One region of the Nocardioides sp. NPDC101246 genome, then DNA from elsewhere that is predicted to be linked to it. Evidence: predicted binding sites of a transcription regulator. Region 1 holds the regulator's gene; each other region holds the start of a gene.
What was found. Region 1 encodes LexA, which represses DNA repair genes until DNA is damaged. Its sites were predicted from a motif close to TCGAACANNTGTTCGA; they were not measured.
Positions count from the first base shown of each region.

Region 2: a site for LexA is predicted at 6,847-6,862, ahead of ACIRON_RS06525 (DUF222 domain-containing protein). Genes of this name have one in related genera too.
Region 3: a site for LexA is predicted at 3,372-3,387, ahead of ACIRON_RS30215 (alpha-ketoglutarate-dependent dioxygenase AlkB). Genes of this name have one in related genera too.

Region 1 is NZ_JBIWNX010000018.1:87,582-98,022, reverse strand. Features, by position in the region: gene ACIRON_RS26685 (hypothetical protein) at 1-924, shown strand, start outside; gene ACIRON_RS26680 (HIT family protein) at 962-1,312, opposite strand; gene ACIRON_RS26675 (GrpB family protein) at 1,340-1,897, opposite strand; gene ACIRON_RS26670 (vitamin B12-dependent ribonucleotide reductase) at 1,980-4,901, opposite strand; gene nrdR (transcriptional regulator NrdR) at 5,077-5,577, opposite strand; gene ACIRON_RS26660 (hypothetical protein) at 5,976-6,848, shown strand; gene ACIRON_RS26655 (LysM peptidoglycan-binding domain-containing protein) at 6,965-7,342, opposite strand; gene lexA (transcriptional repressor LexA) at 7,525-8,292, shown strand; gene ACIRON_RS26645 (MXAN_6640 family putative metalloprotease) at 8,597-10,093, shown strand; gene ACIRON_RS26640 (ATP-dependent DNA helicase) at 10,121-10,441, opposite strand, start outside.
Region 2 is NZ_JBIWNX010000003.1:210,581-221,021, reverse strand. Features, by position in the region: gene ACIRON_RS06570 (arylsulfatase) at 1-2,260, opposite strand, end outside; gene ACIRON_RS06565 (nuclear transport factor 2 family protein) at 2,394-2,747, opposite strand; gene ACIRON_RS06560 (helix-turn-helix domain-containing protein) at 2,865-3,659, shown strand; gene ACIRON_RS06555 (Lrp/AsnC family transcriptional regulator) at 3,649-4,101, opposite strand; gene ACIRON_RS06550 (AzlC family ABC transporter permease) at 4,165-4,893, shown strand; gene ACIRON_RS06545 (branched-chain amino acid transporter permease) at 4,886-5,215, shown strand; gene ACIRON_RS06540 (low affinity iron permease family protein) at 5,245-5,643, shown strand; gene ACIRON_RS06535 (DUF1349 domain-containing protein) at 5,640-6,212, shown strand; gene arr (NAD(+)--rifampin ADP-ribosyltransferase) at 6,221-6,631, opposite strand; gene ACIRON_RS06525 (DUF222 domain-containing protein) at 7,044-8,285, shown strand; gene ACIRON_RS06520 (GNAT family N-acetyltransferase) at 8,355-8,816, shown strand; gene ACIRON_RS06515 (shikimate kinase) at 8,816-9,016, shown strand; gene ACIRON_RS06510 (hypothetical protein) at 9,157-9,603, opposite strand; gene ACIRON_RS06505 (DeoR/GlpR family DNA-binding transcription regulator) at 9,655-10,413, opposite strand.
Region 3 is NZ_JBIWNX010000027.1:9,146-19,586, reverse strand. Features, by position in the region: gene ACIRON_RS30240 (hypothetical protein) at 1-214, shown strand, start outside; gene ACIRON_RS30235 (MFS transporter) at 255-1,499, shown strand; gene ACIRON_RS30230 (DUF4031 domain-containing protein) at 1,835-2,092, opposite strand; gene ACIRON_RS30225 (hypothetical protein) at 2,183-2,533, shown strand; gene ACIRON_RS30220 (GntR family transcriptional regulator) at 2,548-3,282, opposite strand; gene ACIRON_RS30215 (alpha-ketoglutarate-dependent dioxygenase AlkB) at 3,402-4,025, shown strand; gene ACIRON_RS30210 (MoxR family ATPase) at 4,098-5,111, shown strand; gene ACIRON_RS30205 (DUF58 domain-containing protein) at 5,197-6,024, shown strand; gene ACIRON_RS30200 (hypothetical protein) at 6,011-6,514, shown strand; gene ACIRON_RS30195 (VWA domain-containing protein) at 6,505-7,584, shown strand; gene ACIRON_RS30190 (VWA domain-containing protein) at 7,581-8,483, shown strand; gene ACIRON_RS30185 (hypothetical protein) at 8,560-9,291, shown strand; gene ACIRON_RS30180 (AraC family transcriptional regulator) at 9,295-10,263, opposite strand.

The DNA.
Region 1 (10,441 bases):
CTGCAGGACGGCGTGGCCAGCCGGGCACAGCTCACCTGGGGTGGCTACACGCCCAACGACATCCGCCGCGCGATCCGTCGCCGCGAGATGCAGGCGGTTCACCGCGGCGTCTACGTCACCCATACCGGGCCGCTCACCTGGCGTCAGCGCGCGTGGGCCGCGGTGCTCTACGCCGAGCCGGCGGCGCTGTGCGGCCCGTCCGTCCTGGAGCCACAACGGACCACCGACGCCGACGGCCCGATCCACGTAGCCATCGACCACACCCGTCGCCTCGTCCCACCGAACGGTGTCGTCATCCACCGCGTGGTCTGCCTCTCCCGACAGATCTTCGCCGGCACCCGCCCGCCCAGGCTCAAGCTCGAGGACAACGCCCTCCTCCTGGCACGAGACGCCGCCTCCCAGATCGAAGTGATCGGCCTGCTCACCGACACAATCGGCCGCCGGGGAGTAACCACCAATGCCGTACGCACCGCGCTGACGCGCCACCCACGACTCCCCCGCCGCGCCTTCATCCGCGATCTCCTCACCGACGCGGAGGCCGGCACGTGCTCGGTTCTCGAGCACGGCTATCTCACCCGCGTCGAACGGGCCCACGGCCTCCCGACGGCCAACCGCCAGAGCCGGCGACTGACGCCAACGGGGATGGAGTTCCGCGACGTCGAGTATGAGACGTACGGGCTGGTAGTCGAGCTGGACGGCCGCCTCAACCACGATTCGTGGAGCGCCCAGGGTCGCGACGCAGACCGAGATCTCGACGACCTGGCCCTCGGCGGCCGGTCCACCGCCCGGCTCCGATGGCACCAGGTCTTCGACACCTCCTGCCGGACCGCAGCCAGGATCGCCCGAGTCCTGAAAGCCCAAGGCTGGCGAGGTGACCCCGTGACTTGCGGCAAGGACTGCGACCTCCCGACGTGGGAGTCCTGAGGTCACCCAGTGACACCAGCACTCCCACGTCGACCCCTCAGGCCAGGCGCCCGCCGCTGTGGACGTGCACGTGGACGTGCTTGGAGTCTTGGTATGCACCCAGGTTGGTCAGGACCGCCGCGGCGCCGTACTCGGACTCGACGTCCTTCGCAATCGCCTGGACGACACCGAGCAGTTCACGTATGTCGGCCTCGTCCGCAGCGCTCACCGAAGTGAGCGACCCGATGTGCCGTGTGGGCACCACCACCACGTGGACCGCCCAGTACGGCCTCGTGTGATGAAACGCCAGCACTCGCGCGGAATCATGAACGACGTCGAGCCGCTCAGGATGCGGAATGGCGAGTTCGCAGTAGAAGTCGGATCCGTCGTACGGGATATCCGTGACCATTCGGCTCCTCACTCCGACCTCCCGATCTCACCGCTTCCGCGGCGTCACCGGGACCTCGTTGGAGTTGATCGAGTCCCGCTCGGCCTCGCTCATCCCAGCCGCGGCAAGGATCCGCTGAACCATGTCGTTCTTGCCCCCGCCGTACTCATAGATGTCGGCGGCCGTCGCACCGACCCTCTTCTTCACCTCGCCGTACTCGTCTCGCAACGACGGATCCGAGCGGAGTACGTCGCGGACGGCGAGGTGATTGTGGAGGGCGAGAGACCCTTCGACGATCACGTAGGTGTTCGTTCCCACGAGCCGGGCGGGCTCCCAGAAGGCCCAGCGCTGCGGAATGCCGAGCTCGCCCCGGGCCTCGAAGCCCAACGAGACCAGGACCGCCGAGGCCGCTTCGACGTGCTCGGCCCGCACCACGATGTCGCAGTCGATGATCGGCTTGGCCGCGAGACCCGGCACCGCTGTGCTCCCGACATGCTCGATCGCGACGACCGGGACTCCCGCGTCGGAGAGCGCAGCGGCGTACTCCTCACGCAGCGCCACGAAGCGGGCAGCCCAAGCCGGGTCGTAGTCCGAGACCTCGATCATGGGAGATGACTGTAGCGATCCGGAAGCAAGTCCGGTCCCGCACCCGAGATGGGTGCGGGACCGGACTCAGTCACTCAGAAGCTCAGCTGCAACCGGAGGTCGAGCCGCAGCCCTCGCAGACGTAGCAGGAGCCGGCGGGGCGCATCTTGGTGCCGCAGGTGAAGCAGAGCGGGCTGTCGATGGCCATGCCGCTGATCGACTCGAGCAGCTCGGTGGTGGTGTGGGCGGTGGCCTTCGGCGCATCCTCGACGACCTCGGCCTCCTCCTCGATCTCGGCCTCGACCGCCTCGACGACCGGAGCGGCCTTCGGGGCCGGAGCCGGCTTCTGGACGAGCTCGGCGGCGGTGGTGCCGTTGCCGAGCTGCTCGTAGGAGCCGGTCTCGAGGTAGCGCTGACGCTCGTCGGCGGAGTAGATGCCGAGAGCCGAGCGGTCCTCGAAGGACATGTAGTCCAGCGCGAGGCGGCGGAAGACGTAGTCCATGAGCGACTGCGCCATGCGTACGTCCGGGTCGTCGGTCAGACCGGCGGGCTCGAACTTCAGGTTGGTGAACTTGGAGACGTACGTCTCCAGGGGCACGCCGTACTGGAGGCCGACGGAGACCGCGATCGAGAAGGCGTCCATGACACCGGCCAGGGTCGAGCCCTGCTTGCCGAGCTTGAGGAAGACCTCACCGAGCTCGCCGTCGGCGTGGGCACCCGAGGTCATGTAGCCCTCGGCGCCACCGACGGTGAAGGAGGTGGTGCGCGAGACGCGGGACTTCGGCAGGCGCTTGCGGGTCGGCGCGTAGACGATCTTCTCGATGATCTTCTCGACCACCTCGGGCGCGACCTCGGCCTCGGCGGCCGGAGCAGCGGCAGCGGTGGAGAGACCCTGGTCCTTCTTGGCGTTCTCCGACTTGCCGTCGGCCAGCGGCTGGCCGACCTTGCAGTTGTCGCGGTAGATCGCGGTGGCCTTCAGGCCCAGCTTCCACGACTCCATGTAGACCTGCTCGATCTCCTCGACCGTCGCGGTCTCGGGCAGGTTGACGGTCTTGGAGATCGCACCGGAGAGGAACGGCTGGGTCGCCGCCATCATGCGTACGTGGCCCATCGGCTGCAGCGCACGCTTGCCCATCGCGGTGTCGAAGACCTCGTAGTGCTCCTGGCGAAGACCCGGGGCGTCGATGACGTGGCCGTGCTCGGCGATGTAGGCGACGATCGCCTCGATCTGCTCGGCCTGGTAGCCCATCTTCTTCAGCGCGCGCGGGATCACCTGGTTGACGATCTGCATCGAGCCGCCACCGACGAGCTTCTTGAACTTGACCAGCGAGAAGTCGGGCTCGATGCCGGTGGTGTCGCAGTCCATCATGAAGCCGATGGTGCCGGTCGGCGCGAGCAGCGAGGCCTGCGCGTTGCGGAAGCCGTTGACCTTGCCGATCTCGACGACGTCGGACCACACGCGGGTGGCGGCGTCGATGATGTTGCGGTCGACCGGGTTGATCGAGCGGACCGCGTCGTTGGCGGCCTGGTGCTTGCGCATGACCCGCTGGTGGGCCTCGGCGTTGCGGGCGTAACCGGCGTACGGACCGACGACGGCGGCCAGCTCGGCCGAGCGCTTGTAGCCGGCACCGGTCATCAGCGAGGTGATGGCGGCGGCCATCGTGCGGCCACCCTCGGAGTCGTAGCCCAGACCCATCGCCATCAGCAGCGCGCCGAGGTTGGCGTATCCGATGCCGAGCTGGCGGTAGTCGCGGGTGGTCTCGCCGATCGCCTCGGTCGGGAAGTCGGCGAAGCAGATGGAGATGTCCATCGCGGTGAAGACGACCTCGCAGGCCTGCTGGAAGCGCACGGCGTCGAAGGTGTCGTCGTCCTTGAGGAACTTCAGCAGGTTCAGCGACGCCAGGTTGCAGGAGGAGTTGTCCAGCGACATGTACTCCGAGCACGGGTTGGAGCCGGTGATCCGGCCCGTCTCCGGGTTGGTGTGCCAGTCGTTGATCGTGTCGTCGTACTGCAGACCCGGGTCGGCACACTCCCACGCGGCGATCGAGATCTTGCGGAACAGGTCGCGGGCGTCGATCTCCTCGATGACCTCACCGGTCGTACGCGCCCGGAGGCCGAACTTCTTGCCCTCCTCGACAGCGCGCATGAACTCGTCGGAGACGCGCACGGAGTTGTTGGCGTTCTGGTACTGCACGGACGAGATGTCCTTGCCGCCCAGGTCCATGTCGAAGCCGGCGTCGCGCAGCGCGCGGATCTTGTCCTCCTCGCGCGCCTTGGTCTCGACGAACTCCTCGATGTCGGGGTGGTCGACGTCGAGCACGACCATCTTGGCCGCGCGGCGGGTGGCGCCACCGGACTTGATGGTGCCCGCGGACGCGTCGGCGCCGCGCATGAAGGAGACCGGACCGGAGGCGGTGCCGCCGGAGGACTTCAGCAGCTCCTTGGAGGAGCGGATGCGGGAGAGGTTGAGACCGGCACCGGAGCCGCCCTTGAAGATCAGGCCCTCCTCCTTGTACCAGTTCAGGATCGAGTCCATGGAGTCGTCGACCGAGAGGATGAAGCAGGCCGAGACCTGCTGGGGGGACTCGGTGCCGACGTTGAACCAGACCGGCGAGTTGAAGGCGAAGTGCTGGTTGACCAGCAGCCAGGTGAGCTCGCGACCGAAGAGGTCCGCGTCGGCCTCGGAGGCGAAGTAGTCGTTCTCCTTGCCGGAGGCGACGTAGGTGTTCACGACCCGGTCGATCAGCTGCTTCAGGCTCTGCTCACGCTTGTCGGTGCCGATGGCACCGCGGAAGTACTTCGTCGTCACGATCGTCGAGGCGTTGATCGACCAGAAGTCGGGGAACTCGACTCCGGTCTGCTCGAAGACGGTCTCGCCGGTCTTCCAGTTCTTCTGGACGACGTCGCGACGCTCCCAGGTGATCTCGTCGTAGGGGTGGACGCCCTCGGTGCTGAAGATCCGCTCGATCTTCAGCCCGGCGCCTGCCTTCGCCGATGCCTGTGCCTCTGCTGCCGTGTCTGTCATTTCGTTCCCCCTGTTGTCATCGATCGCTGTGCCGTACTGCTGGTCGGTGCTGATGGTGGAGTCTCCTGTTGCGCCCTCACGGGCTTCGTACGTCTTGCTGAGCTGTTTCGTTGGTTGGCCCGAGCAGGTCGCTTCCCCACGGCCTGCCCGGGCCGGTCTGTGTGTCCCGTGGGACCTAGTCGGAGCCCACCGGGGCCTCGACCGGATGTTCTGCCTCGTAGTCCTTGACTTCCCGTTCCGTACGCAGCATCTGGATCTCGCGCTCGAAGTCCTCCGCCGAGCCGAAGGCCCGGTAGACGCTCGCGAAGCGCAGGTAGGCCACCTCGTCGAGCTCGCGCAGGGGCGCGAGGATCGCCAGCCCCACCTCGTTGCTGGGAACCTCGGCCAGCCCCTGGCTGCGCAGCGCCTGCTCGACCTCCTGGCCGAGGCAGGCGAGCTGGTCCTCGGTGACCGGCCGGCCCTTGCACGCCTTGCGTACGCCGTGCACCGCCTTGTCGCGGCTGAACGGCTCCGCTGCGCCGGAGCGCTTGGCCACCATCAGCTGCATCTGCTCGACGGTCGTGAACCGCTTCCCACACTCCTGGCAGACCCGGCGGCGCCGGATCTGGCCACCGTCCTCGGCCACGCGGGAGTCGAGCACCTTGGTGTCGCTGTGTCGGCAGAACGGACAGTGCACGGTCGAGCCCCTCTCGTGAGACCTGTGGATCCAGGCCGTCTCAGCGGCGGCCCGAGCCTGTGGAACCTGTGGATATGAGCGTGAGTCCCTGTGGAACAACACCCCCATCGCTGTGGGCCATCCGCCTGTTCATGTGAACTAGATGTGGATAACTACAGCGGTGTAACTACTAGATGTAGTGGTAACCGTACGCCCGCCCCCACGACGATGCAAGCGAGCGACGCGTTTACCCGCGCGTCCGGCGTGTCGCGGGCCAAACACCGAAAGATTCCGGTTCAGCGGCGCCGGACTGGGCTGGATGAGTAAGAATGGCCCCCGTGACAAACATCTCCGGAGGAAATCGCGTCGGGTCGCGGAGAGGCACGCGCCCCAGAAGCGGTCCCCGGCCATCTTTCATCTTGCCTGCGATCGCGACACTGGCCTTCCTCGTCATCTGGGGAGTGCTCGTGTGGGTCGCCGTCGGTTTCGGGGCCGACGCACGGGGAGGCGATTCCGGCGCCTGGGCGAAGCTCGCCGTCGCGGCGGTCGTTGCAGTCGCCTGCCTCTTCTTGACCTTCACCTTCGCCGGGAAGGCCTGGCGGGCCTTCTCCGGCTCCCCGACCCCGCCACCCACCGACGACTACACCGGCAGCCACTCCAACGCCTACGTCGAGGAGCAGGACTACTCGGACACGACCTACTCCGACCAGCAGGTCTACTCGGAGCAGGCCTACCCGGAGCAGGACTACTACGGCACCGGTTCCTACGGCTACGACGACACCGGCTCCTACGGCCGGCACAGCACCGACACCGGGAGCCAGCCGCCCTACGGCGACACCGGATCCCAGTCGTCCTACGGCTATCCCGGCAGCGATCAGGGCTACGGCAACACCGGCAGTCGGGCCGCCTACAACACATCGTCCTACCTGCCGCCGACCACCCCGCCGCCTTCCCCGCAGCCCTACTACTCGAGCCCGCCGACGCCGACGTCGACGCCACAGAGCACTTCGGGGTACGGCTCGCAGGGATACGGCACGGACAGCTACCCCACCCAGCAGGCCGGGTCCGGGCAGTATCAGTCCGGCGCCTACCAGACCCCGACCGGCTACGAACAGACCGGTTCGAGGGCTCGGCTGACCCAGGACCCCGCCGCGACCCAGGCGATGCCCGCTCAGCGCCAGCCCCAGAGCACGCCGGTCGAGCCGGACGACGAGTGGCCGCCGCGGCACGGCACGCGCAACAAGCAGTGGCCGCCGGCCGAGCCGGACACCCCCTACCGCGGGCGCCACTGACGAAGACACAGCGAGAGTGCTGCAGACGCTTCCCATCGTCTGCAGCACTCTCACTCTTTTCCCCGGGTAGCCGGCTGCCAGGGGTCGAAGGTGCAGCCGGACATCTATGGCGGCCCTTACGGCGCGGTCGGGATGATCAGGGTCTGGCCGGACACGAGCATCGAGGACTCGAGGCTGTTGAGCTCCTTGATCGTCTGCTCCATCTCCCGAATCGAAGCGTCGCTGCCGGCGACGGCCTTCGAGGAGATGTCCCAGAGCGTGTCGCCATCGCTGACGACCATCGTGTGGGCGGAGGGAGCGGGGCTTTTTTCGGCACCACCCTCCACGGCGAACGCCACCCGCGCTCCGATGAACGCGATCCCGAAGAGCACGACGAGCGCGAATGCGAACACGACGACTCGTCCGCGACGGGTGAGCCGAACGGTCGAGCGACGCACCTCCCGCACCGGACGGGGCGGCTCGGCTACGGGCAGCACATAGACTGTTGCACTCATCTCACGGCCTCCTGATCACAAGTCTCTCGATCACGTGTTCGATCGAGCACATGTTCGAAGGTAGATCACGTGTTCGAACAACGCAAGTAGCGACGCCCAGAATTTTCGAACGCCGACACGCGCCGCCCACGAGGTCGAACAAATGTTTGATGTCGTGGTGCCAGAGGGACTAATGTGGTGACATGACCACGCAGAAGACAGGCACCGGATCAGGCGGTTCGAAGAAGAGCCGCGTCCGCGAGTTGCCCGACGGGCCGCCGGACGCGACCGGGCTCACGCCGCGTCAGCAGCGCATCCTCGCTCACCTGCGCGACAGCATCGAGCAGCGCGGCTACCCGCCCAGCATGCGCGAGATCGGCGCCGCGGTCGGGCTGACCAGCACGAGCAGCGTCGCCCACCAGCTCCGTGCGCTGGAGCAGCGTGGTCTGATCCGCAAGGATCCGAAGCGACCGCGCGCCCTCGAGGTCTTCCTCCCCGAGGTGATGGCCCACCGCAAGGCCATGTCCGGCGAGGAGCCCGACTCGACGATCAGCGCCGAGGCCGACATCAACCCCAACCCCGACGCAGCCATGGTCCCCCTGGTCGGGCGGATCGCGGCCGGTGGCCCGATCCTGGCCGAGGAGACCTCGAGCCAGCAGAGCGTCGAGGACGTCTTCCCGCTGCCCAAGCAGCTGGTCGGCAACGGCGACCTCTTCCTGCTCTCGGTCTCGGGTGACTCGATGGTCGACGCGGCCATCTGCGACGGCGACTTCGTGGTCGTGCGCCAGCAGCCGACCGCCGAGAACGGCGAGATCGTGGCCGCGCTGATCGACGGCGAGGCCACGGTCAAGACGCTGTCCCGCAAGGACGGCAAGGTCTGGCTGCTGCCGCACAACGCTGCGTACGAGCCGATCGACGGCACCCACGCCACGATCCTCGGCAAGGTGACTGCGGTCCTGCGCAGCCTCTGAGCCCGCCCCGGGGAACGGCCCGGGAACACTGCGTGATTTCAGCCGCCGGCCCTGTCAGGGCCGGCGGCTGCGTCTCGTCCACCTGCTCGAGCCGAGCATGCTCGACCCACGCTCCACCCGCCACGGCAACCGGAAGCAACCGGCTCCATCGCGTCACGCAGCAGGTCTAGGCCGTGTCCGCCGGACACAGCGGCGCTCTGCGCTTAGACTGCCCAGGTCTGCCTTCCCGAACGTCTGGTATCTCATGCGAAACATTGTCCGCCGGATCAACCGGAAACAACGCTCCCTCGTCTTGATCGCAGGCATGGTCGCCGCGACATTCGTCGCCACCATGCCCGCAACCGGTTCGACCCCGGCGACCTCGGTGAGGACCGGCGGTGACACCAGCGCCGAGCAGCCGGTGACGGAGAAGGTGGCCCGGGAGGCGCTCGCCGCGGCCAAGAAGGTCAAGCGCAACCAGTCGGTGCGCGGCGCCCGCCAGGTCGTGCCCGGGCGGCACATCGCCGGCCGGCCCGACGCGACCATCGCGCTGACCGACCTGTGGAACGCCAAGGACGCCCTGGACGGCTCCAACAAGGCGGCCGCGCGTGAGCTGCTCGCCCGCCCCCGCACCGCGACCCAGACCTGCAGCGACGTGGTCTGCGTCCACTACACGCCGGGCAAGGGCGGCGACCGCGCCTCGACGGCGTACGCGACCCAGGTCCGTGACGTGGTCACGAAGGTCCACAACCTCTACGTGCAGGCGGGCTACCGCAAGCCCGCGGCCGACAAGTCGGTCACCCCGGGCAAGGTCGACATCTACCTGGAGAACCTCTACGACGAGGGCTACTACGGCTACTGCGCGCCCGAGACGAAGGTCTCCAAGACCGCCGCGACGGCCTACTGCGTCCTGGACAACGACTACGCCACCAGCGAGTACGGGTCGTACAACACACCCACCGAGAACCTCCGGGTGACCGCCGCGCACGAATACTTCCACGCGGTCCAGTTCGCCTACGACGCCGGCGAGGACCGCTGGATGATGGAGTCCACCGCGACCTGGGTCGAGGACGAGGTCTACGACAGCATCAACGACAACCGGCAGTACCTCGGCTACGGCCAGCTCGAGGACCAGCGCAAGCCGCTGGACAACTCCTACGCCTCCAACCTCGGGATCTACGGCAACTGGATCTTCTTCCGCTACCTGTCCGAGCGCTTCGCCAAGGAGCGCGGGACGCTGCCGGAGGTGGTCCTCTCGATCTGGAACCGAGCGCCCTCCACCTACTCCACCACCGCCATCCGGCAGGCGCTCGCCGCCCGCGGCACCACGCTGAAGCAGGAGTACGTCCGCTTCGCCGCCGCCAACCTGGCCCCCTCGAAGACCTACAGCGAGGGCGGGGCCTACTACCCGCCGGTCTATGACGGCCGCACCGCGCTGCCCGCCAAGCGACAGACGGTCGACGGCAAGTTCACCCTCAAGCACCTGACGTACGCCTCCCAGCGCCTCGTCCCGAAGAAGGTGGGCAAGGGCTGGAAGCTGCGCGTGAAGGTCGACGTGGCCCGGCCCAGCGCCAACGCCGCCGTGATCAGCGTGTTCCGCACCGACGGCACCCGCGGCGTCTACTACCTCAAGCCCAACAGCAAGGGCATCGCCACCAAGACCATCGAGGGCTTCTCCTCGAAGCGGATCCGCAAGGTCGAGGTCACCTTCGCCAACGCGAGCAGCAACTTCAAGTGTGGCCAGGGCACCGCGTTCTCCTGCCACGGCGTCGCGACCCCCGACAAGGCCACCCACCGCTGGTGGGCGAAGACCTACCGCTGACCCGACTCCCCGCCGAGTCGGCGGGGGTCAGGCCGAGGCCATCTCCGAGAGACGCTTGAGCGCCTTTCGTACGACCTCGGGGTCGGTCGTCGCCCACATCGGCGGCAGGCTGGCCTTGAGGAATCCGCCGTAGCGGGCGGTGGCCAGACGGGCGTCGAGCACGGCCACGACGCCACGGTCGGTGGTGGTGCGGATCAGCCGGCCGGCACCCTGCGCGAGCAGCAGCGCCGCATGCGTGGCGGCGACCTGCATGAACCCGTTGCCGCCGGCCTTGTCGGCCGCCTGCTGCCGGGCCGACATCAGTGGGTCGTCGGGCCGCGGGAACGGGATCCGGTCGATGATCACGAG
Region 2 (10,441 bases), on a different contig from region 1:
TGATCTCGACGACTGTGATCTTGGCGCCGGTGAGGGCGAACGGTGAGGAGTACTCCCGCGAGACCGGGTCGGCGCCGTCCTTGCCCACTGTCAGCCCTTCGCCGCACAGCGCGAAGTGGCCGGGCTGCGTCTTCCAGTCGCTCTTGGCAACAGCCTGGTCGTCGACGTAGAGAGTCGCCGTCCCGACCGCCTCCTGGTGCTCGCCGTGGCTCTCCTTGGAGAACTCGACCCCGAGCACATGCTCTCCGGGGGTCAGCTCGTCCGGTGAGACCAGCACCTGCTCAGGCGGGATGCCGAGGAAGTTCGACACGTACCAGAGCTTCCGGTCCTTGATGAAGAGCGTGTGCCCGCCGAAGCGCGCCCCGTTCGCGATGATCACGCCCTCCGGGGCGTCGTCGAGCTTCACCTGGGCCAGGATCTTGAACGACCGGCCGCGGATCTCGGCGGCGGCGAACTCGGGCACGGGAGAGGTGTCCGGGTAGTAGCGGTAGACACCGCCCTCGGGGATCTCCGCCACCGGCATCTCCCTGATCAGGTCCTGGAGCGACCGGTTGTCGAGCGGCAGTACGTCGTACTTGCCGGCCTCGACGTACCAGAGGTTGACCAGCTCCTTGACCTTGTCGGGATGCTCGGCGGCGAGGTCGTGGTGCTCGGCGCGGTCCTCGTCGGAGTGGTAGAGCTCCCAGGTGTCGTTGAGGAGGTCGGAGGCGGTGCCGCCCTGCTGGGGTGCCCGCTGCGCGACGACGTGCCAGCCCTGGCTCCACAGCGCGCGCGTGCCCATCATCTCGTAGTACTGGACGACCTTCTGCGACGGACCGTCCGCCTCGAAGCTGTACCTCATCGAGACACCGGGCAGCTCGCTCTGTGCGTACCCCTGCACCGACTCCGGCATCTCCAGGCCGATGCACTCGAGGATGGTCGGCACGATGTCGACTGCGTGGTGGTACTGGTTGCGCACCTCGCCGCGACCTGCGATCCCTCGCGGCCAGGAGATCACCAGCGGGTCCGCGACACCGCCCTGGTAGGTGTAGCGCTTGAACATCTTGAACGGCGTCGAGAACGCGGTCGCCCATCCGGTCGGGTAGTGGTTGTACGTCTCCGGCGAGCCCAGCTGGTCCAGCATCGAGAGGTTCTGCTGGAGGTCCTCGGGATAGGCGTTGAAGAACTTGTTCTCGTTGACCGTGCCGTCCGGGCTGCCCTCCCCGGAGGCACCGTTGTCGGCGGCGTACATGACGATCGTGTTGTCGAGCTGACCCGTCTCCTCGAGGTAGTCGATGATCCGGCCGACCTGGGCGTCGGTGTACTCGGAGAAGCCTGCGTAGACCTCGGCGAACCGCGCGAAGAGCCGCTTCTCCTCGTCGTTGAGGCTCTCCCAGGGCCGTACGTGGTCCATGGGCTGCGCGGCCTCCCCGGGCAGCGGGTTGATCTCGGTGAGCTGGGTGCCCTCCGGGAGGATGCCGCGCTCGACCATCCGCGGCAGCACCCATTCGCGATAGGCCTCGTAGCCGTCGTCGAACTGGCCGGCGTACTTCGCGATGTACTCCTGCGGCGCGTGGTGCGGGGCATGGTTGGCCCCGGGGCAGAACCACAGGTACCAGGGCTTCTTCGGTGCGGAGGTCTTGCTGTCGGCGATGAACGAGATCGCCTTGTCGGCAAGGTCCTTGGAGAGGTGGTAGCCGTCCTCGGGGAGGGAGGGCTGGTCGACGTAGTGGTTGTCCTCGACCAAGGTCGGGAACCAGTTGTTGGTCTCGCCGCCGATGAACCCGTAGAAGCGGTCGAACCCACGTGCCAGCGGCCAGTTCCGCTTGCTCGCCCCGACCGCCCACTCGTCGAGCGGGACGTTGTGGTTCTTGCCGACCCAGAAGGTGTTGTAGCCGTTCTCGCGCAGCACCTCGCCGATGGTGGCGTTCTCCATCGGGATGTGCCCGGTGTGGCCGGGGAACCCCTGGGCACCCTCGGCGATCTGGGCGAACCCGTTCTGGTGGTGGTTGCGCCCGGTCAGGAGGCAGGAACGGGTCGGCGAGCAGAGCGCCGTGGTGTGCCACTGGGTGTAGGTCAGGCCGTTGTCGGCCAGCCGTTGCATGGTCGGCATGTTGATCCGGCCGCCGTACGGCGACCACGCGGCCATGCCGGTGTCGTCGTAGAGAACCAGCAGTACGTTGGGGGCGCCCTCCGGCGCCGGTGGCTCGCGGAAGGGCGTCCAGTCCGGGACAGAGTCCCGGACGTCGAGATTGACGATCCCCTTGAACTGATTGGTCATCTCTTCCCCCATGCGTGGTTGTTTTGCCACAGACACTGATCTCCTGGCGGGTTCTGATACCTCCCCCGGTTCAGGTGAGTAGCCAACCGATGCGTGGCAGGTGTGTTGCGCCATCACCTGCCCGAGCCTGATCTCAGGCGGGGACCTGGTCGAGGAAGCCGCGTACGTCACGGATCCGCTGGTCCTCGTCGACCACGATCACGTCGAAGCCGATCACGACCGGCTCCGCCCCGTCCGGCCCCAGACCCCACTGGAAGCGGGCCTGCTGGTGGTGGAAGTCGACCGTCCCCACCGGGGTGAAGACGAAGTCGGGGAACTGCGCGCGTACGGCCTGGATGGTCGCGCCGACGGCCTCCCGGCCCTGCACCTCGGCGAGCGGATCGACGTAGACGCAGTCGTCGGACCAGTGCTTCGCCAGCAGCCCGGTGAGCACGGACTCGTCGGTGGCGTTCCAGGTGTCGAGGTAGCGGGTCACGATGTCGTTCATGGTGTCTTCCTTCTCTCGGATCGGGTTGTCACGAGAAGGTTCGCCGCTGGTCGGTGCGCCGGTCGATAACCTCCGAGGTCATGGCCGTCGTGATCCGGGCGTGGCTAGCCTCGGGTCGTGACCACAACTGCGATGCCACCATCACCGTCATCGTCGGTCGGCAGCGAGCTTCGCCGATGGCGCGAGCTGCGGTGCCTGAGTCAGCTCGCGCTCGCCACCCAGGCCGAGGTGAGCACCCGACACGTGAGCTACGTCGAGAACGGGCGCTCCCGGCCGACGCCGGAGATGATCGTCCGGTTGGCCGAGGTGATGCGGGTGCCCATGGCCGAGCAGAATCGGCTCCTGCTCGCCGGTGGCTTCGCTCCCCGCTATCCGCACCGCGCGACCGACGACAGCGTGCTCGCGCCGGTGATGGCCGGCCTCCGTAGCCTGCTGGACGCCCACGCGCCGTACCCGGCCCTGCTCCTCGACGACCACTGGGACATCGTCGATGCCAACGAGCCCGTCGACGGGCTGCTCGTCGGCTGTGACCGCAGCCTGCTCGAGCCTCCGCTCAACGTGATCCGACTCTGCCTGCATCCGCGAGGGATCGCCCCGCGCATCCGCAACCTCCCCGTCTGGCGTGCCCACCTGCTTCACCAGCTCGACCGGCGCATCACCCACACGGGCGGTGACCCGGTCCTGGTCGCGCTCCGGGACGAGGTCACTACCTACCCCACCGGTGGCGAGCCGTCGGCGCGGCCGTCGGCCGACCCTGTCGTCCCGCTGGAGATCGATGGCGGCGGCGTCGTGCTCCGGTTCTTCAGCGTCGCCAGCCAGATCGAGAGCGCCTCCGACGTCACGCTCAACGGCCTCCACCTGGAGACGTTCGTCCCCGCCGACGATCGGACGCGACAGGCGCTCAGCCCTTGAGCAGTCGCATCGTCTGGTGGGAGAGCACCCGGTTCACCGCGGGCAGGCGGGAGATGGTCCCGACGATGAGCGCTTCGTACGCATCGGGGTCGGCGACCTGGACGCGCAGGTAGTAGTCGGGCTGGCCGAGCATGCGGCGCATCTCGGTGACCTCGGGGACGGCGACCGCGGCGGTCTCGAAGTCCTCGATGGTCTTGCCGTCGTTGACGGCGATGTCGATCGCGACGATGACCTCGAACCCGCGTCCGCCGCTCTTCGGGTCGACCCTGGCGTGGTAGCCCTTGATCACCCCGTCGCTCTCCAGACGCTGTACGCGGCGCAGGCAGGGCGCCGGGGTGAGGCCGACCCGTCGGGCCAGCTCGGCGTTGCTCAGTCGGGCGTCATCCTCGAGCTCGGCAATGATTGCGCGATCCAGGTCGTCAATCGCATGATCGTTGCGCACAGCGGCACTTTAGCATCGGCGATGAGCAACCCAAGGACGTCCGAACTTTCCTAGGCTTGCGGCATGCAGGTGATGGAGACCGAGACGACGTACCAGGGGTCGCCGACGGCCCGCGAGGAGGTGGCCGCGGGTTGGCGGATCGTGCTGCCCGCCTGCGTCGCCGTGATCCCGCTCGGGCTCGCGCTCGGCGTGCTGGTGGTCCAGTCCGGGCTCGACTGGTGGTGGGCCCCGGTGTTCGGCGCGGTCGTGTTCGCCGGCTCCATGGAGTTCCTGCTGGTCGGTCTGGTGGCCGCGGCTGCTCCGTTGGCCCAGATCGCCGTCAGCACGCTGCTGGTGAACTTCCGGCACGTCTTCTACGCGATCTCGTTCCCGATGCACCGGATCCAGGGCCGAGGGTGGAGGGCCTACAGCACCTTCGCGCTGACCGACGAGGCGTACGCGCTCACCGCGACCCCGGAGGCGGCCGGGTGGTCGCGGACGAGGATCGTCGGCATCCAGGCGTTCTTCCACCTGGCGTGGGTCCTCTGCGTGGCCGCCGGCGCCGGTCTGGGCTCGCTGATCCCGCCGCAGGTCGTGGGCCTCGACTTCGCGGTCACCGCGCTGTTCGTGGTGCTGGGGATCGAGGCGTACAAGGTCCGTCGATCGGTGCCGGTCTCAGCTCTTGCGCTGGGCTGCGCGCTCGTCGCGGCGCTGATCTCGCGGGACAACATGCTGCTGATCGCGATGGGCATGTTCTGTGCCGCGCTGGTCTGCTCGTACGTCCTCGCCGTCCGTAGGAGCAGCCGTGGCTGATCACTGGTACGTCCTTTCTGCCGTCCTCGTCTCCGCGGCCGTCACCTGGACCCTGCGTGCGGCTCCGTTCGCGATGCTCGCCCCGCTGCGGCACAGCGCGCTGCTGGCCTACATCGGCGAGCGGATGCCCGTCGGGGTGATGGTCATCCTGGCCGCCTACACCCTCCGCGAGACCGACCCTGTCGTCCTGACCTCCGTCGGACCGGCCGCCCTGGCCCTCGCGATCACGATCGGGCTGCACCTGTGGCGCGGCAGCATGACGCTGAGCATCTTCGCCGGCACGGCGGCGTACGTCCTGGTCGTCTCGGTCATCGCCGCCTGAACGGCGGCGCTGAGGACTACCGTGTGCGCATGACCGGAGAGAACAAGGCCAGGAAGTCTCGTCAGCGCGGCGGCGGACGGAACGGGTTCGAACACTTCGTGGAGGTGGTCACCTCTGTGGTCAGCCATGCTCCCTTCTTCTACGTGATCGTGGTCGTCCTGCTGCTGTGGGCGGTGAGCTTCCCCCTCTGGTCCTCGAGCACCAAGTGGGAGCTGGCCATCCACACCGGCTCGTCGGTCCTCTCGCTGCTGTTGCTGGTGCTGCTCCAGAACGCCGGGCGGCGCTCGGAGGAGGCTTCTCACGAGAAGCTCAACGTCATCGCCTCGGCCCTCTCCGACCTGATGGAGTCCCGGGCCCGCGACGACGAGGAGCTCGCCGACTCGGTGCGTATCCTGCGGGAGGCCGTGGGGCTCGAGGAGCGGCATTGATCCGCTGGGGGAGTGGGCGCTGGACCCATCCGCCCGTCGCTGCTGTCGAGCGCGGTTCCGACCTCCTCGTCACCGCTGCGGAGGGGAGCGACGCATGGCGTACGACCTCCTACGGGTTCGTCCACGACAGCGAGCACGCCCTGCTGGCCCCGTTCGACCAGGACACCGCGGTCGAGGTCGAGTTCACGGCCGCCTTCTCGCAGCAGTTCGACCAGGCCGGGATCTTCGTACGTGTCAGCGAGACGCACTGGGTCAAGGCCGGCGTCGAGTACGCCGACGGTCGTCCGCAGCTCGGTGCCGTCGTCACCGACGGTAGGTCGGACTGGTCGCTGGCGCCGGTGCCCGACTGGCGCGACCGCAGGGTCCTGATGCGGGTCAGCCGATCCGGCGACGCGCTCACCGTCCGAGCCGCGGTCGACGGCGGCTCTCTTCAGCTCGTCCGGGTGGTCCCCTTGGCGCCGGACCTCGTCGCCCAGGCCGGACCGTTCATCTGCGCGCCCACGCGGGCGGGGCTCACGATCGCGTTCCACGCCTGGCGCACGACCGCGGTCGACGCCGCCCTGCACTGACCGGCGGCCTAGTTGATGATCTCGGCCCTGTCGTCGGTCCGGATCGCAGCCAGGCGGTCTCGCCACATCTGCAAGGCTTCGGGGGTCAGGCGGGTCCAGTCGTGGACCTCGGAGACGATCCGAAGCGGCTCCCTGCTGCGGTAGGAGCGGGTCGGGTTGCCGGGAAACTTCTTGTCCGTGACATTGGGGTCGTTCTCGAACTCGCCGGTCGGCTCGACGAGGTAGACCCGTGGATCCGCGTCGCCGGGGGTGATCTCGGCTGCGAGGCCTGCGCCGTCGGGGAGCGCGGTGAAGTAGATGTGGTTCATCACCACCTCGGGCTTGTAGTTCGACCGGAACCCGGCGGTGAGCAGGTCTCCTTCGCGCAGGTCGGCCTTGGTGCCGTGGTAGAACGGCCCGTCGTCCAGCGGCTCACTCATGGTGGCAGGGTACCCGTGCTTGGGTTCCAGCGTGGGTGGGGCCAATACCGGGTTTGGGTTGGGAGATTTAGAAGCAGGGTGTCTGGGTTGGGTGCCATTTGGCTGTCTTGCGGACTTCCAGCAGCGGTCTTGCTTGGGCTGGGGATACCTGTCCCTGATTGGGTTCATTGGTTTTGCTTTGTGTGGTAGGCTCGGCGCAGGCGTAAACGTGATGGCCGACCACCTCTTCAAGAGGCGTGCGTTCCACTCGAGACACAACGAGTGAGACGTATTCCAGGGGAACCAGGGGCGCGAACGCTGAGCTGCGAGGGTAAGTAATAGCCCGTACTGCCGGGCCTCCGAGACCAGCGAACCAGAACACATCCGCATCCGCGGGTGTGAAGAGTTCGTACGTCGGGAGGTGACCGTTTCGATGACCACGCTGCAACACCCACGCCATCCTGTGCTGGGGGCGGTGGTTGCGGTCACCACCTCGCTCGAGACTGTGGCGGAAGCGAACCCGGTGTTCATGGCCACCGAGCAGAAGGCCGCCACGCTGCTCGAGATCGCCCGGGCCAAGGCGCAGCTGGCCGAGCTCGAGCTCCGGGTGCTCGCCACCGCCGAGGACGTCGCTGCCCAGAGTGCTGCCCGTGATGTTGCGGCCTGGCTGCATCACCACACCCACCAGCGCCCCGAAACCCTCCGTGCCGACCTCCGGCTTGCTGAGGCCCTCGACCGGACCTACGGCCTGGTCGCGGCCGCGATGCGCACCGGTGCCTGCAACCCGGCCCAAGCCCACGTCATCGTCAACGCCCTCGACGACCTCCCCGCCGATCTCGATCCAGAGATCCGGGCGAAGGCCGAAGAAGCGCTCGTTGCCTATGCGGCCCGGTTTGACCCCGCCCAGCTCCGCCGCCTGGGTCGCCGGATCCTGGACGTGATCGCCCCGGAGGTCGCCGAAGCCGAAGAAGGTCGCCGGCTCGCGGCCGAGGAGGCCCACGCCCGGAAGAAGACCCGCCTGAGCATGCGGCGCCTGGGGGACGGCACCACCCGGATCACGGCGGTGGTCCCGGATGCGGCCGCGGACCGTCTGGCCACCAACCTGGAGGCCTTCGCCTCACCCCGGCGCGAGGACGGGACCCGTGCCGAGACCGGTGAGTACCTGCCCTACGACCGTCGCCTGGGACGCGCGTTCTGTCAGATGCTGGAGACCCTCGACCCGGGTCGGCTCCCGATCCACGGCGGGGATGCGACCACGGTGATCGTGACCATCGACATCGACCAGCTCCGCAAGGAAGCCGGCATCGCCCAGATCATCGGCGGGTCCCCGATCACCGCCGCCCAGGCCAGGCGCCTGGCCTGCACCGCAGGCATCCTCCCCGCCGTCCTCGGCAGCGACTCCGAGGTCCTCGACCTCGGTCGCAAGGAACGCTTCTTCACCGCCGCCCAACGCCGAGCCCTGCTGCTCAGGTCAGCGACCTGTGAAGCCGAGGGCTGCGACATCCCCGGGACCTGGGCCGAGGCCCACCACTGGATCGAATGGGCCCAAGGCGGGGCGACCGACCTCGACAACGCCGCCCTGCTCTGCTCCCATCACCACCACCGCGCCCACGACCCGGAATACCTCCACGAACGCCTCCCCAACGGCGACATCCGCTTCACCCGACGCACATAGACCTCGGCCGAACTCGACCGAGCCAAGAGCGCCTGTGCGACGTACGGTTTCCAACATGAGCGCACCCCGATCGGGCCGAACCCTGCGGGCATCAGACCGGCGGAGCCGGCGGATGCGCCGCGGCTGAGGGAGATCGCACGTGCGGCGTACGCGAAGTACGTCGAGCGGATCTGGCTCGAGCCCGATCCGATGGGGGCGGACTACGAGGAGGCGATCGAGTCCGCCGAGGTCTGGGTGGCGATGGTCGACGACGATGTCGCCGGATACGCGGTCACAAGGTACCCGGGGGACGACGGCGTGCTGCTGGAGGACCTCGCGGTGGCGCCTGACCATCAGGGGCGGGGGATCGGTCGAGCGCTGGTCGCTCATGTCGAGGCGCGCGCGGTGGGGCGCGGCGCGGCGTACGTCGAGCTCTTCACGCATGAGGCAATGACCAAGAATCGGCGACTCTACGCGCGGCTGGGATATGAGGAGATCGGATACCTGGTCGAGATTGGATACCGTCGTGTGCTCATGGAGAAGACATTGTGATGCGGGTGTCGGTTGTCGGATCCTCTGGTTCGGGCAAGTCGACGGTCGCCAGGAGACTGGCGGACATTCTTGGCGTGCCGTACATCGAGCTCGACTCGATTCACTGGCAGCCGGGATGGGTCGAGGAAGAGCAAGACGTGTTCGTGGAGCGGGTCCGCGAGGCGACCCGCTTCGTCTCTGGGGCCCGGGCGACTCAGTGATCCGTTGGGCGTGGGACTCCTACGCGCCCAGGTGGAACGGTACGAGGCCGCCATGGCCGATCCGGGCCATGGGCATCTCCGGTTCGTCCGTCTCCGTTCGCGGCGGGACGTCGAGCGGTTCCTTGCGGACATGTGAGCCGTCAGGAATCCGTCGCGGGATACGGCTCGAAGGTGCCGTCGTCGATCCGGCGGATGAACTCCTCGATCGGGATGCCGAGGCGATCGGCGTCGTCCCATCCCGATGCGGCGATGTCGGTGACGATGACGCCGAGTTCGAGGTCACGCAGGTCGACGCAGAAGATCAGTCGCGAGCCGTCGGTGCCCAGCCAGTAGAAGCCGGGGTGCAGATCGAGCGCCTCGTCCCAAGCCTGCATCAGTGACCGTGCCTCGGCGGGTGGCTCCAGGGTGACGAACGCGCCCGACCGAAGCCAGCCGCGCCGGAGCCACCGGCCGCGCTGCATATAGTCCTGCCAGGCAGACGGAATCGGTGCGGGCAGCCAGGCCTCGACCGCGGCGATCTCGCTCTCGGCAACTGGCGAGCCCCAGCTCGCGGGTTCGATCGTCTCGTCGATGCCGGCTGTCGTCACAACTGTCTCCGGGGTCCGTCGTGTCGGAAGAGCGACCGTATACCGAGGCGGTCAGGTGGCGTGCAGGATCTCGACGTCGAGTGCTGACAGCTGCATGATGACGTCATCGGCCGGGTCCGCGTCGGTGATGATGCCGGCGATCTGGCCCCAGGGGAGAACCCGGTAGGGGGACGCCGTGCCGACCTTCTCGGAAGAGGCTAGGACGTACGTCTCAGCCGCCCGAGAGGCGAGGGCGCGCTTCATGGCGGCGTCCTCGGCGTCTCCGGTGGTGAGGCCGGCCTCGGGGTGGACGCCGGTGACGCCGATGAGGCAGAGGTCGGCGGAGACGTTCTGGGCGGCCTCGACCGCCGCGGCCCCACAGGCGACGGCGGAGTGCTTGAAGACGCGGCCGCCGAGGAGGAACAGGTCGGCGCTCGGGTGCTGCAGGAGGGCCGAGGCGACGGTCGGGCTGTTGGTGATGACGGTGCACTCCAGGTCGCTGGGAAGTGCCTCCGCGACGGCGAGGGCCGTGGTGCCTCCGTCGAGGATGAGGGTGCTTCCGGGGCGTACGAGGGTGGCGGCCGCGGCCGCCACGGCACGCTTTCCGCCGGGCTCGACGCTGTGGCGGGTGGTGTAGTCGACGACCGCGGGGGAGACGGGGAGGGCGCCACCGTAGACGCGCTGGCACAGGCCTTCGGCGGCCAGATCGCGCAGATCGCGGCGGATGCTGTCCTCGGAGATGCCGAGGTCCGAGGCGACGTCCTTGGCCACGATCTTGCCGGTTTCGTCCAGGAGGCGGAGGAGATGAGCGCGGCGCTGTCCGACGAGCATGCACGTTCCTTTCTGTTTCTGCACATTA
Region 3 (10,441 bases), on a different contig from region 1:
CTATGCGGAGTACGCCGCGACCGTCCGCGAGGAGTATCAGCACCTGTCCGACGAGGAGTTCCGCGCCGGTCGTGCCCAGGTCCTGGAGCGGCTGCTGGAGAAGGAGTCGCTCTTCTCGACGCCCTTCGCCAGGATCAGCTGGGAGGCCGCCGCGCGGGCCAACATCTCGGCCGAGATGGAGACCCTGACCACATACCTGTCACCTGATCAATAACAATTCGTGAAGCACCGCCCACCGGTGACAGAATCTCGTGGTGAGCTTCCAGACCTACGCCGACCTGTGGCGGCTTCCCGACGTACGCCGCATCCTCGTGCTGGGTCTGTTCCTGCGAATTCCGATGCCGGCCTCGGCAGTCATCGTGACCCTTCACGTGGTCGGCCCGCTGGACCGCTCCTACGCCGAGGCCGGGCTCGTCTCGACGGTCCTCGCGATCGCGATGGCGATCTCCGCGCCCTGGCTCGGTCGGCTCCTCGACCGCCTCGGCCTGCGACGTACGCTGCTGCTGCCGCTGGCCGTTCTCCCCATCGCCTGGTCGATCGCCCCCTGGGTCGGCTACCTGCCGCTGCTCGCACTGGTCGCCATCGCGGGGCTCCTCACCGTCCCGTCCTTCTCGATCGTGCGCCAGGTGATGCTCCGCTCGGTCGGGCCCGGGCAGCGCACCGCCGCGCTCAGCGCCGACGCGATCATGACCGAGCTCGGATTCATGGTCGGTCCGGTCATCGGCGTCCTCGGCGCCAGCTACTTCGGCACCTCCTGGGCGTTGCTGCTGATCCAGTGGCTCGGCATCGCCGCGGCGGTCGTGCTGTGGCTGTTCAACCCGACGATCACCGAGGGCGAGCCGACGGTCCCGAGCGACGCCGTCCCCAGTGATTCCGGCACACCGAGGCGCCGCTTCGGACTCCCCTCGTGGGTGAACCCGGGCGTCGTACTCCTGCTCGCCGGCACCTTCACCGCCTCGCTCATCCTCATCGCCGAGGACCTCGGCACCGTGGCCGCGATGCGCGACTTCGACCGCACCGCGCTGCTCGGGCTCGTCATGGCGATGTGGGCGCTCGGCTCGCTGCTCGGCGCGCTCATCTACGGCGCCCTCAACAGCCACCCCTCGACCGCGGTGATGCTCGTCCTGCTGGGTGCGACGACGGTGCTGACCGCGTTCGCCTGGGACCCGATCTCGTTCACCGTGCTGCTCCTGCTCAGCGGCTTCTTCTGCGCACCGACCCTGACCGCCGCGCTCGAGGCGATCACCAGCAGCGTCCCCTCGACCGTACGCGGCGAGGTGATGGGCTGGCACGGCTCGGCCATCACGCTCGGCAGCGCCGTCGGCGCCCCCACCGCCGGCTTCGCCATCGACCTGATCGGCTGGCAGGGCGGCTTCGTCCTCGGCGGCGGTCTCGGCCTGCTGATCGCGGCGGCCATCTGGCTCACCACCCGACGGATGTCCACCCCGGCTGAGGCGTCGCTCCCGCCGGGCGAGAAGTCGCCCGCGCCGGCCGAGTAGTCGCTCCCGCCGGCCGAGTAGTCGCTCCCGCCGGCCGAGTAGTCACTCCCGCAGGCCGAGTAGTCACTCCCGCCGGCCGAGTAGTCACTCCCGCAGGCCGAGTAGTCACTCCCGCCGGCCGAGTAGTCGCTCCCGCCGGCCGAGTGGTCGCTCCCGCCGGCCGAGTGGTCGCTCCCGCCGGCCGAGTGGTCGCTCCCGCAGGCCGAGACGTCACCGCGGCGCCACCTCGGCCGACGTACGTGACGTCTCGGCCGACGTACGTGACGTCTCGGCCAACGTAGGTGACGTCTCGGCCAACGTACGTGACGTCTCGACCGACGTAGGTGACGCCTCGGCTATCGGGGTTTGCGACGGCGCAGGCCGGCGGCAAGGAGGGCGGAGACCAGGACCCGGGAGGTGACCTCGACGGCACCCGCCGCGACCATGTCGTCGTAGGCCTCGGCCGGCACGTCGTAGTGGTCCCGGTCGAAGCCTCGGGGCGGGATGCCCAGCCGACTCGCGAAGGCGTGCAGCTCCTCGTAAGAGGTGTCGCTGGCGAGGTGAGACCACATCCGGCCGCGACTGGGTACGTTCGGCGGGTCGATGAGGATCACGGGGCATTCTTACCGCGTCCATCCTCGGGCGCCACCCTGAGGCCACAGCGTGAGCCCACAGCCTTGACCGGTCGGCAAGAATGGTTCGTGATGAACACGACAGTGCTGTTCGAGGCTCGGGCGAGGGTGCTCCATGACCTCGATGCCCGCGGACTCGCCGGTGCGGCCGCCGTCTCCGCCCTCGAGGACGCGATGACCGAGCGCGGCTGGTGGGTGGAGCAGTGGCCGGAGGGCAAGGCGTACGTCGCCGGCCTGGTCGCCCAGGACGTGCAGGACCTGCTCTTCGACGGCGAGGCCGCCGCGCGCTGGCCGGTGTGCACCTCGTGCCCGCCCGAGTCGCCGGTGCACTCGCTCCACATCACTCCCGACCTGGGAGGCCCGGACCCGATCTGGGTCTGCGAGGAGAGCGGCGACGTGGTCGCGCCGCTCGGTGCCCTCTGACCGACCCGGAAACGTCAGGATGGGCCGAGCTGCAGGTGCAGCGCGTAGCGGTCGGCACGGTAGACCGAGCGGCACACCTCGACGTAGCGGTCCCCCGCGACCGACTTCCGCTGCCTGCGGAGCACCGGGACGCCGACCGAGAGGCCGAGCAGGGTGGCCTCCTCGATGTTGGCCACGTCGGCGCGGAAGGTGTCGTCGACCCACGAGGGTCTCATGTGGCGAGTGGCCAGCTCGGCGTAGAGGCTGGTCGGCGTGGTGCGCTCGAGCATCCCGGGCACGATCGCCTCGTCTAGGTAGACGTCCTCGATGCAGATCGGCACCCCGTCGCCACGACGTAGCCGTCGCCAGTGGACGACGGCCGCACCCTCCTTGATGCCCAGCGCGCGGGCGATGGTGGGTCCGGCCTTCTCCCGGCCGAGCAGCAGCGTCTCCGACGATGCCTGCATGCCCCGGCGTGCCATCTCCTCGCTGAACCCGAGCACCGGGCTCGCCGCCCGCGGCGGGCGCGCGACGAAGGTGCCCCGCCCCGGGATCCGGACCAGCAGACCGTCGGCGACGAGCGCGTCGAGCGCCTGCCGCACGGTGGCCCGGGCGACGCTGAACTTCTGGACCAGCTCACGCTCCGAGGGCGCAGAGGCGCCTGGGCTCTCGCCGACGACCAGCTCCCGGACGTACTCCCTGATCTGGACGTGCTTGAGCGACCGCTCACCCTCGACCGACCGGACCATGACCAGAGCGTAGGTGTACACCTCGCGTACGTCCCGAATTTGGTCAAGTTGTGACATTGCAACGAGATGAGGCAGATCTTCTGCAACGAAATAAGACGGCTGGATTTCACTAGAACAAGTGTTCGATCACGAGGTACGCTATGAGGGTGGACTTCCAGGGAACACTCTTCGCCCCTACAGACGACGAGACCACCGAGACGGCCTACGAGCGGACCCATCTGGACCGCGGAGCCTGGGTGGACATCGCCCGCGGCTGGCTGCCCGATCCCGACGACGTCTTCGCGGCCCTGGTCAACGACGTCCCGTGGCACGAGGAGCGCCGGCAGATGTACGACCGGATCGTCGACGTGCCGAGGCTCCTGCACACCTACCTGCAGGGCGACCCGCTCCCCCACCCCCGTCTCGCCGAGGCCCGCGGCCGCCTCACCGCCCACTACCTGCCCGAGCTGGGCGAGCCGTTCGTGACCGCAGGCTGCTGCTACTACCGCAACGGCCACGACTCGGTCGCCTGGCACGGCGACAAGATCGGCAAGGGACGCACCGACGACACGATGGTCGCGATCGTCTCCGTCGGCGACCCCCGCCGCCTCGCCCTCCGCCCCCACGGAGGGCGAGGCGGCAAGGGCATGAGCATCGAGATGGGCCACGGCGACCTCGTCGTGATGGGCGGCTCCTGCCAGCGCACCTGGGAGCACGCCATCCCCAAGGTCTCCTCAGCCGGCCCCCGGATCTCGGTCCAGTTCCGCCCCCGCAACGTCTTCTGAGGCGGCCCCCAGATGCGTTCCGTACGCTGGTAGGAAAGGATGGGACCGACAGCCGACGCCCCTGGAGCCGCCTTGACCACCACCGCACCAACCCTCGCCCCGCCGTCCGCTGAAGAGATCGCCAGGGCGAAGGAGATCGTCGGGCGGGTCAGCACCGCCTTCAGCAGCCGCGTGGTCGGCCAGGAGCGGCTCCGGACGGCGCTGCTGATCGCGCTCCTCTCCGAAGGTCACGTGCTGCTCGAGAGCGTGCCCGGCCTGGCCAAGACGCTTGCCGCGAGCACCCTGAGCCAGACGGTCAAGGCGCAGTTCTCCCGGATCCAGTGCACCCCCGACCTGCTGCCCAGCGACATCATCGGCACCCAGGTCTACGACCAGCGCAACCACGAGTTCGAGACCCAGCTCGGCCCGGTGCACGCCAACTTCGTGCTGCTCGACGAGATCAACCGCTCCTCCGCCAAGACCCAGAGCGCCATGCTCGAGGCGATGCAGGAGCGCCAGACGTCGATCGCCGGCCACATCCACCCGCTGCCGCGCCCGTTCATGGTGCTCGCCACGCAGAACCCGATCGAGGAGGAGGGCACCTACGTCCTCCCGCACGCGCAGATGGACCGGTTCCTGCTCAAGGAGATCGTCAACTACCCCAGCGAAGGCGAGGAGCTCGTCGTCCTGGAGCGCATCGAGGCCGGCACGCTCGGCCCCGACCACGAGGAGACCCGCCCGGTCGCCGACCCCGACGACGTGATCTGGCTCCAGGAGCTGACCAAGCGCGTCTACGTCGACCCGGCGATCAAGCGCTACATCGTCGCCCTCGTCCAGGCCACCCGCAACGCCCGCCAGCTCCTCGGGCCGGAGACGGGTTCCTACGTCGAGATCGGCGCGTCCCCGCGTGCCTCGATCGCGTTCCTGCAGGCGTCGCGAGCGGCGGCGCTGCTGCTCGGCCGCTCCTACGTGACTCCCGAGGACGTACGCGAGCTGCGCCACAGCATCCTGCGCCACCGGCTCCACCTCAGCTTCGAGGCGCTGGCCGAGAAGGTCCAGCCCGAGATGCTGGTCGACGCGCTCGTCCGCGCTGTCCCGAGCCCCTGAGTGGCGCCAGGAAATCAGGCACAGAATGGCGACGTACCTTCCCCGGATCCGCACGCGGTTGATGATCCATGCCCACCGTAAGGTCGTGGGACTGCTCGACGGGGAGTACGCCAGCCTCCAGACCGGGCGCAGCATGGACTTCCACGACCTGCGGGAGTACGTCCCCGGTGACGATGTGAAGGACATCGACTGGAAGGCGACGGCTCGGTCCCGGAGCCTGCTGGTCAAGCGGTTCACCGCCGAGCGCCAGCATCTGGTGCTGCTGGCGATCTCCACCGGCCGGAGCATGGCGGCCCAGGCGACCGGCACCACGACCAAGCGCGAGCTGGCGATCTTCACCGCCGGCCTGGTCGGCTGGCTGGGTGTACGCCACGGCGACAAGGTCGCGGTCGTCTACGGCGACTCCGAGACCCAGAAGCTCACCAAGCCGGCCGACACCGAGGTCGCGCTCGAGCGGGCGCTGGGACAGGCCCACGACGCGATCACCCCCGATGCCGCCGAGGCCGACATCGTCGCGGTCCTGCACCACATCGCCACCAACGTACGCCGCCGAGCGATCCTGCTCGTCGTCACCGACGAGCACTCGGTCAGTGACGAGATGGCCGCGGTCCTGCGCCGACTCACCGTCCAGCACGAGGTCCTGGTCGCCGGCATCGACGACCTCGACCCCACCACCGCCGTGGCCGGCGGCGCGCCGACCGTCGACGTCGACACCGTCTCCGCTCTGCCCGGGTGGCTCACCGGCGACGCCGTCCTCCAGTCCCAGTACGCCGAGCTGGCCGCCGCCGAGGAGCACGGCCTGCGCGGCACCCTGGACCGCCTGGGCATCGCCTACCAGCGCGTCCAGGACGACACCACCGCCATCGGCGCGGTCTTCCATCTCCTGCAGAGGCATCGTCATGCGCGCCGGTAGCGTCCCCGAGGAGTTTCAGCAGCCGCTGGCGCACTCGGGCTGGTGGCTGGTGCTCGCGCTCGCGCTTCTCGCCGCGGTGGCGCTCTACTACCTCGTGGTCATCGTGCTGACCCGTAAGCGCAAGCCGGTCGTCGAGATCGAGACGCCCTGGGTGCCCGAGCCCCGCGACCTCCGTGCCGAGCACCTGGCCGAGATCGATCGGATCGAACGGGCGGTGCATCGCGGCGACGTCCCGGCGCGGGTCGGTCACCAGCACCTGAGCCGCACCGTGCGTGACTACGTCGCCGAGGTCAGCCAGATCCCGGCCGACAAGATGGTCCTCGCCGACCTGAAGGCGACCGTACGCAGCGACCCCCGCACGCGCCCGCTGGCGATGGCCGTCGAGGTGATGTACCCGCCCGCCTTCGCCTCCGAGGAGGAGGGCAAGGCGGCCGAGCGCTTCCCCGAGGCGCTGAGCCGGGCTCGTCAGGTGGTGACGACATGGACCTGAGATGGCCCGTTCTCGGCGCGATCGTGCTGGTCCTCACCATCATCGCGATCGCCGCGATCGTCGTGTTCGCCGCCCGGGTGCACCGCCGCCCGGCCGACGCGGTGCTCGTCGCTCACACCGCTCGGCTCAAGCGGCTCCCCCGGTTCCGCGAGCTCGCGACCCAGCAGCGGTGGCTGTCGTGGTGGCAGACCGCGGGGATCGCGCTCGCGGTGATCGGCTGCATCTGGCTGATCGCCCGGCCGCAGACCACCGACATCACCCAGAACCGCTACTCCACCCGCGACATCGTGCTCTGCCTGGACGCCTCGACCTCGATGTTCGACGAGGACACCCAGGTCACCCAGGCGTACTCGCAGCTCGTCGCCGGTCTCAACGGCGAGCGGGTCAGCCTGGTCCTGTGGAGCGACGCCGCGGTCACCGTCTTCCCGCTCACCGACGACTACGGCTGGGTGCAGGACGAGCTGGCGCGGGCCGGCCGGGCCTTCGCCCTCGGCGACCAGGAGTACGTCGCCGGGACCTATCTCGGCAAGGAGCGGGCGAGCCTGATCAGCGACGGGATCGTCTCCTGCGTCAAGCGCTTCGACCTGTCCAACCCCGAGCGCGGCCGGGCGGTCATCGTCGCCTCCGACAACGATCCGCAGGGCGGCCCGCCCGTCTACACGCTGCCCGAGGCCACCAAGTTCGCCAAGGAGCGCGACGTCCAGCTCTACGGCATCGGCTCGGCCGACCTCAGCTTCCAGGAGGACAAGCGCGCCAGCTTCGACAAGGCGATGACCGACACCGGCGGCACCTTCTCGCTGCTCGGCGACGACGGATCGATCGAGTCGATCCTGGCCGGCATCGACCGGCTCTCCGCCGATGAGGTCGTCGAGCCGCCGAAATACCAGATCCGCGACGCTCCCGGCTGGCCGATCGTCACGATCGTCGTCGGGGTGCTCATGCTGATCGCCGGGTGGGTCTACGCCCTGGTCCGCTCCGGAAGGCTATCCCCGGGCTCCCGGCCGACTCCGCCTCTCGCCTGGCCCCAGCAGAACCAGCAGACCCCACCACGGAGCGAGGTGGGTCGATGAGCGCTCTGGGATGGCAGATCCTCACCCTCGTACGCCGCGTGCTGATCGTCCTGCTCACCGTCGTCGTCCTGGTGCGACCGACCTGGGGCGCGGCACCTGCGGAGATGCGTACCGCCGACCTCGACGTCCTCGTCGTGGTCGACCGGACCCGGTCGATGGTCGCCGAGGACGCGCCCGGCGGCGAGGCCCGGATGACCCAGCTCAAGAAGGACCTCAAGGCGCTCTCGGCCGCGCTGCCATCGGTGCGGTTCGGCGCGATCACCTTCGGTGGCGAGGTCGTCCGCACCGAGATGCCGTTCACCTACGACACCACCGCCTTCAACGCCTGGGTCGACGGGCTCTACGCCGAGCGGGCCTTCGACGGGTCCGGCTCGATGGTCGACGCCCCACGCGACGTGGTCATCGACGCCCTCCAGCGTGACCAGGAGCGCTTCCCCGAGCGGCGCCGGATCGTGGTTTTCGCCTCCGACGGTGAGAACACCCGCGAGGGTGTCGACCAGCAGTCGTTCGCCGAGGTCGACGACCTCTCGGCCGGTGGCGTGGTGCTCGGCTACGGCACCGAGGAGGGTGGCCGGATGCCCTGGGACGACGAACGTCCCCAGGACGGCTACCTCAAGAACGGCGAGGGCCAGGACGCCCGCTCCCGGATCGACCTCGCCAACCTGCGTGAAATCGCAGGTCAGATGGGTCTTCAGACGCTTCACCGCACGACGAAGGAGACCAAGGAGATCACCACGGAGGCCTCGACATGGGACTCCGAGATGCTCACCGAGGAGACCTCCGCCGGCGGCGAGACGTCCCGGGCATGGATCTTCGGCTTCCCGCTCCTGGCACTCTTGCTGTGGGAGCTGTGGGGCCACCGCCGCCGTGCACACGAGGCCGAGGAGGTGCTGTCATGAGCGAGCGTCAGCGAGTGGCAACAGATGTCAGGCCAGCGCGTCCGTATTCTCGCGCTTGCGCTACGGAGGCGGTGGCATGACCCTCACCGAGACGCCTGCCGACCCGGCCGAGTCGCAACCACTACGCACTCCTCGCGAGCAGGTGCGGCGCGCGCTGCTGCTCGCCGGGATCGTGCCGGTGGTGATCGGCCTCGCCTTCCTGGCGAAGGTGATCCTGATGGATCACCACGACCGCGGTGGCCGGGACGCCTGGGACGTACGCGACGCCGCGACCGCGATGGAGCACTACTCGGCCAACCGCGACTTCAACTTCCTGCAGCCGTGGATCGCTCACTTCGACGCCGGCAACGCGGCCTTCCTCCTCGGCGAGAACGCCCGTGCGATCGCCTACTACGGCGAGGCTCTGGAGCGCGTGCCCGAGGACCACGAGTGCACCGTACGCATCAACATGTCGCTGACCCAGGAGGCGATCGGCGACCGCGCCCGGGACGCCGGCGACCAGGCCGGGGCGAAGGCCGCCTACGAGGAGGCGCTGGCCACCCTGCGCGAGGGCGACTGCCCCACCGACGCAGGCCAGGGCCCCGAGCAGTCCCAGCAGGGCGAGTCCGTCGAGGAGCGTCTGAAGGAGAAGCTGACCCCGAAGGTGCGGATCAAGCCCAACGAGCAGGAAGACCCGCCCGAGGAGCCGCAGAGCGAGGACGAGAAGGAGGACAAGCTCGACCGGCGCAACGGTGACGGTCAGGACTACCGCCGCGACGACGCCGACCTCGACGACTACGGCGGGTTCAGCGACGAGCCCCAGTGGTGAGCCTCAGCGCATGAGCGTCTGAGACGGGAGCTCCTGGAACTGCGCCCGGTACGCCTGGGAGAACCGGCCGAGGTGGAAGAAGCCCCACTGGGCGGCGATCTGGGTGACCGAGGTGGCGGTGGCGTCGGCGGTGAGCAGGTCGGTGTAGGCACGGTCGAGCCGGGTCCGCCGCCAGTACTCCAGCGGGGTGGTGTCGAGGTCGCGCTGGAACGCCTCCTGCAGCGTGCGGGTGGAGACTCCGACCGCCAGAGCCAGCTCGGCGACCTTCCAGGGGCGCTCGGGGTGGGCCTCGAGGAGGTCCACGGCCATGCGTACGGCTCGGGAGATCGTCGGCGTGACGTTCTCGGAGACGATCTGCAGGGACGTGTTGGCCTGCACCGTCAGCAGTCCCCCGATGAGCGCCTGCTCGTAGGGCGCCGCCACCAGCGGCGAGCTCATCAGCGAGCCTCCGGCCTCGACGTTGTCGTAGGCCAGCCGCACCATCTTCAGCCAGTCGCGCACCTCGGGCCGGCCGAGGTCGAGCGTGGGGTCGAAGACCACCGGCCCGGAGCCGCCGATGCCTGCGGCCGCCTCCTCGACGGCGCTACGCCGGATGTAGACCTGCAGCTTCTCGCAGCCGTCGGACCAGAGCATGTCGACCGCCTCGGTCGGCGAGCCGATCGAGGCGCGGGTGCGGTCGGCGAGGACGACCTGCTCCCCCACCTTGACCTTGGCGCTGCCGGCCAGCGGGAGCTGGATCAGGTAGAAGTCGTCGAAGGTGCCGGGAGTGATCCGCACCTCGTCGCCGTAGCGCATGTAGTTGAGCATCACGTCCTCGCCCAGCGGCGCGGCGTTGTGCACCATGTCGAGGTGGGAACCAGCCTTGGTCAGCGCCAGGTAGTGAGCACAGAATCGTTCGGCTACGGCTTCTCTGGCCTGGTCCACGTCAGTGGTGGCGACAACGGTGTGGCGACCCAGCAGGGGACGGGGCAATGGAGGCTCCTGGCGCGCGGCTCGATTGACCGAAGAGCGTAGCGGAGCCGCCGCCGCGTCGACGCGAACGCGGCGCAATCACTGCCAAAAGTCCCGGCCTCGTCGGGGTAGTCCGGTAGCGAACTGCCTAAATACCGACGAGTAATAGGCAGTTCGCTACCGGACTACCCCAACAAAC